Linked DNA regions of Promicromonospora sukumoe. The protein of the gene in region 2 interacts with the protein of the main gene of each other region in a pairwise test. Links are inferred from orthologs where the notes say so. Each region holds a gene or a part of one and is shown on either strand. Other genes may lie near its edges.

What was found. Proteins that work in one complex are often made in the same cells at the same time.
Region 1: the proteins of tsaE (region 2) and rlmB interact in binary tests that used the Escherichia coli proteins (3 or more experiments, as listed by UniProt). The link is inferred for Promicromonospora sukumoe from one-to-one orthologs.

What each region holds. Positions count from the first base shown.
Region 1 is NZ_JACGWV010000002.1:1,040,522-1,044,974, forward strand. Bases 950-3,777 are described here. They hold rlmB (23S rRNA (guanosine(2251)-2'-O)-methyltransferase RlmB), read right to left. Parts: upstream 2,946-3,777; coding sequence 1,953-2,945; downstream 950-1,952. Other genes in these bases: FHX71_RS21685 (DUF4032 domain-containing protein), read left to right, coding at 950-1,927; cysS (cysteine--tRNA ligase), read right to left, coding at 3,041-3,777. Also shown: FHX71_RS21680 (ABC transporter ATP-binding protein), read left to right, coding at 1-537; more of FHX71_RS21685, read left to right, coding at 683-949; more of cysS, read right to left, coding at 3,778-4,453. UniProt on the Escherichia coli protein: Specifically methylates the ribose of guanosine 2251 in 23S rRNA.
Region 2 is NZ_JACGWV010000003.1:724,394-729,017, forward strand. Bases 942-3,940 are described here. They hold tsaE (tRNA (adenosine(37)-N6)-threonylcarbamoyltransferase complex ATPase subunit type 1 TsaE), read left to right. Parts: upstream 942-2,151; coding sequence 2,152-2,730; downstream 2,731-3,940. Other genes in these bases: alr (alanine racemase), read left to right, coding at 942-2,155; tsaB (tRNA (adenosine(37)-N6)-threonylcarbamoyltransferase complex dimerization subunit type 1 TsaB), read left to right, coding at 2,784-3,560; rimI (ribosomal protein S18-alanine N-acetyltransferase), read left to right, coding at 3,557-3,940. Also shown: FHX71_RS27295 (pseudouridine synthase), read left to right, coding at 1-828; more of alr, read left to right, coding at 920-941; more of rimI, read left to right, coding at 3,941-4,117; FHX71_RS27320 (Fic family protein), read left to right, coding at 4,205-4,624. UniProt on the Escherichia coli protein: Required for the formation of a threonylcarbamoyl group on adenosine at position 37 (t(6)A37) in tRNAs that read codons beginning with adenine.

The DNA.
Region 1 (4,453 bases), on a different replicon or contig from region 2:
GACCAGACCGAGGCCCTGACGATGGGTGACCGCATCGCGGTCCTCAACGGCGGCATCCTGCAGCAGGTCGGCACCCCGCGCGAGATGTACGACCGGCCGAACAACGTGTTCGTCGCCGGGTTCATCGGCTCCCCGGCCATGAACATCGGCACGTTCGACGTCAAGGAGGGTGGCGTCAAGGTCGGCTCGGCCAGCGTCCCCCTGGAGCGTTCCATCGCCGGCAGCCTCAGCGAGGCCGACGGCGGCAAGGTCACCCTGGGCTTCCGTCCCGAGGCCCTGGACGTCGTCCCGTCCGGCACCGCCGGCTCGTTCGACGTCGAGGTCAACCTGGTCGAGGAGCTCGGCTCCGACGCCTTCGTCTACGGCTCGCTCAAGGGCGACGCCGCCGACGTCGACCTCTCCGCGGGCGACACCAACCAGGTCATCGTGCGCATCGACCCGCGCGGCGTGCCGGACAAGGGCGACGTCATCTCCGTCGCCATCCAGGCCGGCCACTCCCACGTGTTCTCCGCGACCTCGGGCGAACGCCTCGGCTGAGCCGAGCGCCCCTCGCCGAGGTAGGACCATGGCGAAGTAGAAGTGTGGCGAGACAGGACGCCGGCACCAGCCGACGCCCTGTCTCGCCACACTTCTGTCCCGCCGTGATTCAGCCCCGGCGCTCCCGTCGTCCAGAATGGTGCCCATGCCCCAGCAGAACCTCCAGATCACCGCGGTCGCACCCGACCCCACTCTGCTGGACCTCCCCTGGCACGTCCCCCTGGCCGAGTGGCCGGACGAGGTGCTCGCCGCCCTGCCCCAGGGCATCTCGCGGCACGTGGTCCGCTTCGTCAACCACGGCGGCCGCGTGCTGGCGATCAAGGAGATCGGCGAGACCGTCGCCTACCGCGAGTACGCGCTGCTGCGCCAGCTGCACCGCATCGAGGTGCCCTCGGTCGTGCCCGTCGGCGTCATCACGGGCCGCAGCGCGCCCGACGGCGAGCGGCTCGAGGCCGTGCTGATCACCGAGCACCTGCCGTTCTCGCTGCCCTACCGCGCCCTGTTCAGCCAGGACCTGCGCCCCGACACCGCCACGCGGCTCATCGACGCCCTGGCGGTGCTCCTGGTGCGCCTGCACCTCGTGGGCTTCTACTGGGGCGACGTCTCGCTGTCGAACACGCTGTTCCGGCGCGACGCCGAGACCTTCGCCGCCTACCTGGTCGACGCCGAGACCGGCGACATGCACCGCACGCTGACGAAGGGCCAGCGCAGCTACGACGTCGACCTGGCGCGCACCAACATCATCGGCGAGCTGATGGACCTCGCCGCGGGCGAGCTGCTCGACGAGGACGTCGACGAGGTCTCCATCGGCGACGCCCTCGTGGAGCGGTACCAGGAGCTGTGGGCCGCCCTGACGATCTCGGAGGCGTTCGACTCCGAGGAGCGCTGGCGGGTCGCCGCGCGCATCGAGCGGCTCAACGACCTGGGCTTCGACGTGGGCGAGCTGGAGATCACCACCGACATCGACGGCACCAAGGTGCGCATCCAGCCCAAGGTGGTCGACGCCGGGCACCACTCCCGCCGGCTGCTGCGCCTCACGGGCCTGGACGTCCAGGAGAACCAGGCGCGCCGCATGCTCAACGACCTCGACAGCTTCCGGGCCGCGACCGACCGGCAGAACGACCAGGAGCAGATCGTGGCGCACGCCTGGGTCCGCCAGGTCTTCCGCCCCACGATCGACGCCGTGCCCCGCGAGATGCGGCGCAAGCTGGAGCCCGCGCAGCTCTTCCACGAGATCCTCGACCACCGCTGGTTCATCTCGCAGCAGGCGCAGCGGGACATCCCGCTGCCCGAGGCCGCGAAGTCCTACGTGGAGAACGTGCTGCGGCACCGGCCCGACGAGGACGCCCTGCTCGGCCTCGCGCCGGGCGAGGCCGAGCAGCAGTCGTAGCCGCCGGCGGGCACGACGGGAGGGCCTAGCCGGCCGCCTCGGACCGCTGGCGCGCCACCTCGTACAGCGTGATGCCCGCCGCCACGGCGGCGTTCAGCGACTCGGTCGTGGCCGCGATCGGGATGGAGACCACGGCGTCGCACGCCTCGCGCACGAGGCGGGACAGGCCCTTGCCCTCCGACCCGACGACCAGCACCAGCGGGTCCGTCGCATACGCGAGCTCGCCCACGGGCATGTCGCCGCCGGCGTCGAGCCCGACCACGAAGCAGCCGGACTTCTTCAGCTCGGCGAGCTCGCGGGCCAGGTTGGTCGCGCGCGCCACGGGGACGCGCGCGGCGGCGCCCGCGGACACCTTCCAGGCCGACGCCGTCACGCCCGCCGCGCGCCGCTCCGGCACCAGCACGCCGTGCGCGCCGAACGCCCCGGCGGACCGCAGCACGGCACCGAGGTTGCGGGGGTCGGTGATGCTGTCCAGCGCCACGATCAGCGCCGGCTCGCCGGCCTCGGCCGCGACGTCGAGCAGGTCGTCGGCGTCCTTGTAGTCGTACGCCGGAACCTTCATCGCGACGCCCTGGTGCACGGCGCCGTCCGTCATCCGGTCCAGGTCGAGGCGCGACGCCTCGAACATGGGCAGGCTGCGCGTGTGCGCGATCTCCAGGATCTCCTGGGTGCGGTCGTCCGACTCCAGGCGCGAGGCCAGGTAGATGCCCTCGGTGGGCATCTCCGCGCGCAGCGCCTCCAGGACGGCGTTGCGGCCCGCGACGACCTCGGCCGCCCCGGCGCCCTTGCGCCCGGCGCCGCGCCCGCCCGGGCCGCCCGGACGGCGTCCGGCCACGGCTGCCCGCTTCTCCGCGGCGACCTTGCGCTCGTGCGCGGGGTGGTAGGTACGGTCCTCCGCCTTGGGCGTCGGGCCCTTGCCCTGCAGCCCCTTGCGGCTGTGGCCGCCGGTGCCGACCTGGGCGCCCTTCTTGGAGCCGGCCTTGCGCACCGCTCCGGCGCGCTTCGAATTGCCTGCCATGGTTTGTCTCGTCTCTCAGCCGGTGGTCGAGCTTGTCGTGACCACCGCAGGTATCGGTCGAGGCGGTCCCGACAAGCTGGACCACCAGAAAAAGTTCAGGAGAGGGACCAGCGGGCCCCGTCCGCGGAGTCCTGGACCTCGATCCCGGCGGCCGCGAGGCGGTCCCGGATAGCGTCCGACGCCGCCCAGTCCTTCGCGGCCCGCGCCTCCGCGCGCGCCTTGAGCTCCGCCGCGACGAGCCCGTCGAGGGCCGTCGCGTACCGGTCGTCGCCCGACGTCGACCACTGCGGGTCGGCGGGGTCCAGGCCCAGCACGTCGAGCATCGCACGCAGCGTCACCAGCTCGTCGCGGACCGCGGCGTCGCTCCCGGAGGCGAGGGCCGTGTTGCCCGCCCGCAGGTGCTCGTGCACCACGGCGAGCGCCTGCGGCACGTTCAGGTCGTCGTCCATCGCGGCGGCGAACGCCTCGGGGACCTCCGCCTTGGCGACCTCCTCGGCCGGCACGTCGCCGACCCGCTCCGAGGCGCGTGTCACGAAGCCCGTCAGCCGCTCCCAGGTGGTGCGCGCCTCCTCCAGGGTGTCGGGCGCCCACTCGAGCATGGACCGGTACTGCACGGCCGCCAGGGCGTACCGCACCACGGGCGCGGGCGCCTGGGCCAGCAGCTCGCTGACGAGCAGCCCGTTGCCCAGCGACTTCGACATCTTCACGCCGGACTGGGTGACCCACGCGACGTGCATCCAGCGCTGCGCGAACCCGTAGCCCGCGGCCCGCGACTGTGCCTGCTCGTTCTCGTGGTGCGGGAACCGCAGGTCGAGGCCGCCGCCGTGGATGTCGAACGTCTCGCCCAGGTAGCGCCGGGCCATCGCGGAGCACTCCAGGTGCCAGCCCGGGCGGCCGCGGCCGAACGGGGTGTCCCACGACGCCGACTCCGGCTCGCCCGGCTTGGCAGCCTTCCAGAGCGCGAAGTCGTGCGGGTTCTTCTTGGCCGCCCCGGCGGTGCCCGCCGTGGCCTCAGCGCCCTCCTCGGGGCTGAGGTCCTCGACCTTCTGCCGGGTCAGCTCGCCGTAGGCGGGCCAGGAGTGCACGTCGAACCAGACGTTGCCCTCGCCGGTGGCGTAGGCGTGGCCCCGCTCGACGAGGCGCTCCATGAGCCCGACCATCTCGGGCACGCTGCCCGTGGCCCGCGGCTCGTAGGTGGGCGGGATGACGCCGAGCGCGTCGTACGCCTGGGTGAACACGCGCTCGTACAGCGCGGCGTGCGCCCACCACTCCCGGCCGGCTGCGGCCGACTTGGCCAGCACCTTGTCGTCGATGTCCGTGACGTTGCGGATCAGGGTGACCTTCAGGCCCCGTCGGGTGAGCCACCGGCGCAGCACGTCGAACGCGACGACCGGGCGCAGGTGGCCTACATGAGGGGGTGCCTGGACCGTGGCGCCACACAGGTAGATGCCGACCTCGCCCGGGGTGATGGGGGTGAAGTCGCGCACCTCGCGCGCAGCGGTGTCAAA
Region 2 (4,624 bases):
GACCGGTTCCGCGACGACGAGGTGCGCCTGCGCGAGAAGCTCGCCCTCGGCGAGGTCGTCACGGGGCGTGGCGAGCCACTCACCCCGACGACGCCGTACGAGCCGCGCGGGTTCCTGTACCTGTACCGGGACCCGCCGGCCCACGAGGACCCGATCCCGTTCGAGCCCGAGGTGCTGCACCGCGACGAGAACCTGCTGGTCGTGGACAAGCCCCACTTCCTCGCGACGATGCCGCGCGGGCGGTGGGTCCGCGAGACGGCGCTCGTGCGCCTGCGCGTCGCGCTCGACCTGCCGGAGCTCTCGCCCGCGCACCGGCTCGACCGGGGCACGGCGGGCGTGCTCGTGCTCACCGTGCGGCCCGAGGTACGCGGCGCGTACCAGGAGGCGTTCGCCCGGCGGGAGGTGCGCAAGGTCTACGAGGCGGTGGCGCCGCTGCCGCCGTCGGACGCACCCCTGGCCGGGGGCGAGCCCGTGACCCTGCGCAGCCGCATCGTGAAGCGGCGCGGCGTCGCCCGGGCCGAGGAGGTACCCGGCGAGCCGAACGCGGAGTCGCGGATCAGCCTCGCCGCCGCCGCCGAGACCCGGGGCCTCGGCCTGTACCGGCTCGAGCCGCACACCGGCAAGACCCACCAGCTCCGGCTGCACATGGCGTCCCTCGGGCTGCCGATCCTGCACGACCCGTTCTGGCCCGAGCTGCGCGCCGCCGACCCCGACGACTTCGACCGTCCCCTGCAGCTCCTGTCCCGGTCCCTGGAGCTCACCGACCCCCTGTCCGGCCGGCCCCGGCGCTTCGAGTCCCGCCGCACGCTGCGCGAATGGACCGCGTAGCCGCCCCGCATGTGTCAGACCTACAGGTCCCCCGAGGGACCTGTAGGTCTGACACGTTCGCCGGGATCGCACAGGTGCGAGAATCGGTGCGATGAGCACCGTCCCCGACTACCCCGCCCGCGCGGTCGTCGACCTCGACGCGATCCGCGACAACGTGCGCGCCCTGCGGGCGACCGCCCCGACCGCCCAGGTCATGGCCGTCGTCAAGGCAGACGCGTACGGGCACGGGCTCGCGCCCGCGGCCCGGGCGGCTCTCGCGGGCGGCGCGACCTGGCTGGGCGCCGCGCAGAGCGTCGAGGCGCTCGCGATCCGTGCCGCCGTCGGACCGGGCCCGCGCATCCTGACCTGGCTCTACGCGCCCGGCGCGCCCCTGGCCGACCTGGTGCGCGACGACGTCGACGTCGCCGTCGCCGCGGCCTGGGCCCTCGACGAGGTGGCCGACGGCGCCCGCTCCGCGGGAAAGACCGCCCGCGTGCACCTCAAGGTCGACACCGGGCTCGGCCGCAACGGGATCATGCCCGCGGACCTGCCCGCCGTCCTCGACCGGGTCGCGGCGCTCCAGGCCGAGGGCGCGCTCGCCGTCGTCGGCCTCATGTCGCACTTCGCGCTCGCGGACGAGCCCGACGACCCGTCGGTCAAGATGCAGACCCACGTCTTCGAGGAGGCGCTCCGGACCGTCGAGGCCGCCGGGATCGACCTCGAGGTGCGGCACATCGCCAACTCCGCGGCGACCCTGACCAACCCGGCCGCCCACTACGACCTGGTGCGCCCCGGCATCGCCGTGTACGGGCTCTCGCCCGTGCCGCACCTCGGCGCGCCCGGCGACTACGGGCTCCGGCCCGCGATGACGCTGGAGGCGCGGCTCGCCACGGTCAAGCGGGTCCCGGAGGGGCACGGCGTGTCCTACGGGCACTTCTACGTCACGCCGCAGGACACGGTGCTCGGCGTCGTCCCGCTCGGCTACTCGGACGGGATACCGCGGCACGCCTCCGGCGGCTCGCTCGGCCCGGGCGGGCCGGTGCTCGTCGGCGGCGGCGTGGACGACGTCGCGGCCCCCGCGACCGGACTCGGCACCGCCCGCGTCCTGCGTGTCGCGGGGCGCGTGTGCATGGACCAGATCATGCTGGACCTCGGCCCGTACGCGCCCGAGCAGGCCGGCGACGTCGTGACACTCTTCGGGGCGTCCGACGGGCTGGCCCGCGCCGGAGCGCCCAACGCCGAGGACTGGGCGCAGGCCGCCGGAACCATCAGCTACGAGATCGTGACGCGCCTCGGGGCGCGCGTCCCACGCGTGTACGTGGGCACGGCAGGAAGGGAGACCGCGTGAGCGGGGCAGTGAGCGGACCGGGCGACACCACGACGTCGGAGGCGGTGGTGCTCCACCTGCCCGACGCCGATACGACGCGCGCCTTCGGGGCGGCGCTCGCCGGGGTGCTGCGCCCCGGGGACCTGGTGATCCTCACCGGTGACCTCGGAGCCGGCAAGACGACGCTGACGCAGGGGATCGGGGCCGCGCTCAACGTGCGCGGGCAGGTGGCGTCGCCCACGTTCATCGTGGCGCGCGAGCACCCGCCGCTGCCGCGCGAGGACGGCACGCGCGGACCCGGGCTCGTGCACGTCGACGCCTACCGCCTCGGCGGGCTGGGCGAGCTCGACGCGCTCGACCTGGACTCGTCCCTGGAGGACTCCGTCACCGTCGTGGAGTGGGGGCGCGGCCTGGCCGAGGCGCTCGCCGACGACCGGCTGGAGATCGACCTGCAGCGCCCGCGCGGTGCGCCGTCGTTCGACCCCGGCGCGGAGGCCGAGGCCGACCCGGGGGCAGGTACCCGCACGGTGACGATCTGCGCGATCGGCCCCCGATGGACGGGCGTGGACCTCCGCGCCCTGGTGAGCGGTCGGTAGCTGGTCAGATGATCATCCCCGGCGTCCCGCCTCGCGCGTAATACCCTGGTGACGTGGCCGTTCTTGCTCTCGATACCTCAGCAGCCGTCGCCGTCTCGCTCGTCGACGAGGAGGGCGCGCGTCTCGCGTCCCGCTCCTCGGACGAGCGCCGCCGGCACGCCGAGTCGCTCGCGCCCCTGATCACCGAGGTCCTCGACGAGGCCGGGATCGAGCGCGCCGACCTGACCGCCGTCGTCGCCGGCACCGGCCCGGCCCCGTTCACGGGGCTGCGCGTCGGGCTGGTGACCGCCCGCACGCTCGCGCTGTCCCTCGGCGTCCCCGTGCTCGGCGTGCCCAGCCTCGACGCGCTGGCGGTGCAGGCCGTCAGCGACCTCGGCCTGCGCGCGGGGGCGGAGATCCTGGCCACCTCCGACGCCCGCCGCAAGGAGGTCTACTGGGCTCGCTACCGCGTGGTCGCGCACGAGGGGCCGCACGGCGTGCCCGTCGTGGAGCGCACCGCCGGGCCCGACGTCGACCGGGCCGGCTTCGTCGCGCAGGCCCAGCTCCCGCTGGCCGACGCCGACACCCCGCTGCCCGTCGTCGTCGGCGAGGGCGCCATGCTCTACCCCGAGTTCCTCCCGGTCGCCGACGACGCGCCCCTCGTCCCCGACGCGACCGTGCTGGCCCGCCTGGCGCTCGTCCGCCGCGAGGCCGGCGAGGAGCTGCCGACGGAGCCGCTGTACCTGCGGCGTCCGGACGTGCACGAGCCGGGCGTCGCGACGGGCTCGGGTGCGGGTGCGGGTGCCAGTGCCGGTCCGGCCGCCGCTTCCGCCGCGGGCGGTGCCGCATGATCACCGAGGTGCGGCTGCGCCCGCTGCGCAACGCCGACTTCGACCGCGTGCTGCAGCTCGAGCGGCAGCTCTTCGGCCGCGGCGCCTGGACCTACGGCATGCTCGCCGACGAGCTCGCCGGCCTGGGCCGCTGGTACGTCGTGGCCGAGCCCGAGCGGCTCGACCGGGCGGGCGACCAGCCCGTCGTCGGCTACGCCGGGCTGTGGTTCGACGGCGACGTCACGCAGATCATGACCATCGGCGTGGACCCCGACGTCCAGCGCCACGGCGTGGGCCGCCAGCTCATGGACGCGCTCATCGAGCGGTCGCGCAAGGTCAAGGCCGAGGCGGTACTGCTGGAGGTGCGCGTCGACAACGCGCCCGCCATCGAGATGTACCGGGACTTCGGCTTCCAGGTCCTGGGCGTGCGCAAGCGCTACTACCAGCCCGAGAACGTCGACGCGTACACGATGCGCCTCGACCTGTCCGAGGTGGAGCACCCGACGGCGGACGCCGCGGTCGAGTCGCCGGTGGACGCCCCGACGACGCCGGACGACGCCACGGGAGACGCGGCATGAGGTAGCCGGAACTACCTACTCGAACCTGCTAAACGTACTAATCTGAGCCTTAGATTAGTACGTTTAGCAGGTTCACCAGGAGGTTTTATGCGCTCGTTCATGGCGCTTGATGTGCTTATTGGAAGCGTGCCGTTCGACCTCGTCCACGACCTGAGAGTGATCGACACCGGCCGTGGCAGCGAGGCCTTGTACCGGGACAAGCTGCCTGCCCTGCTGACGAGTCTGGCGCAACGCGCTCGCGTTGCGAGCATCGAAGCCTCTTCTGCGATCGAGGGAGTCGTGGTCGAGAGCCGCGAGCGTGCGGACGTGATCCTGAGTGGAAAGCCAGTGGTACTCCGGGATCGGAGCGAGCGGGAGCTCGCCGGGTACCGGGCGGCACTGGACTACCTCTACCAGGAGGACTGGAGGCCCCTGAACACGGGCCTTGTCCTGCACCTGCACCGACTCTTGTTCTCGTTCACCGACGTGCCAGGCGGGGGTTTCAAGACCTCGGAGAACATCGTGGTC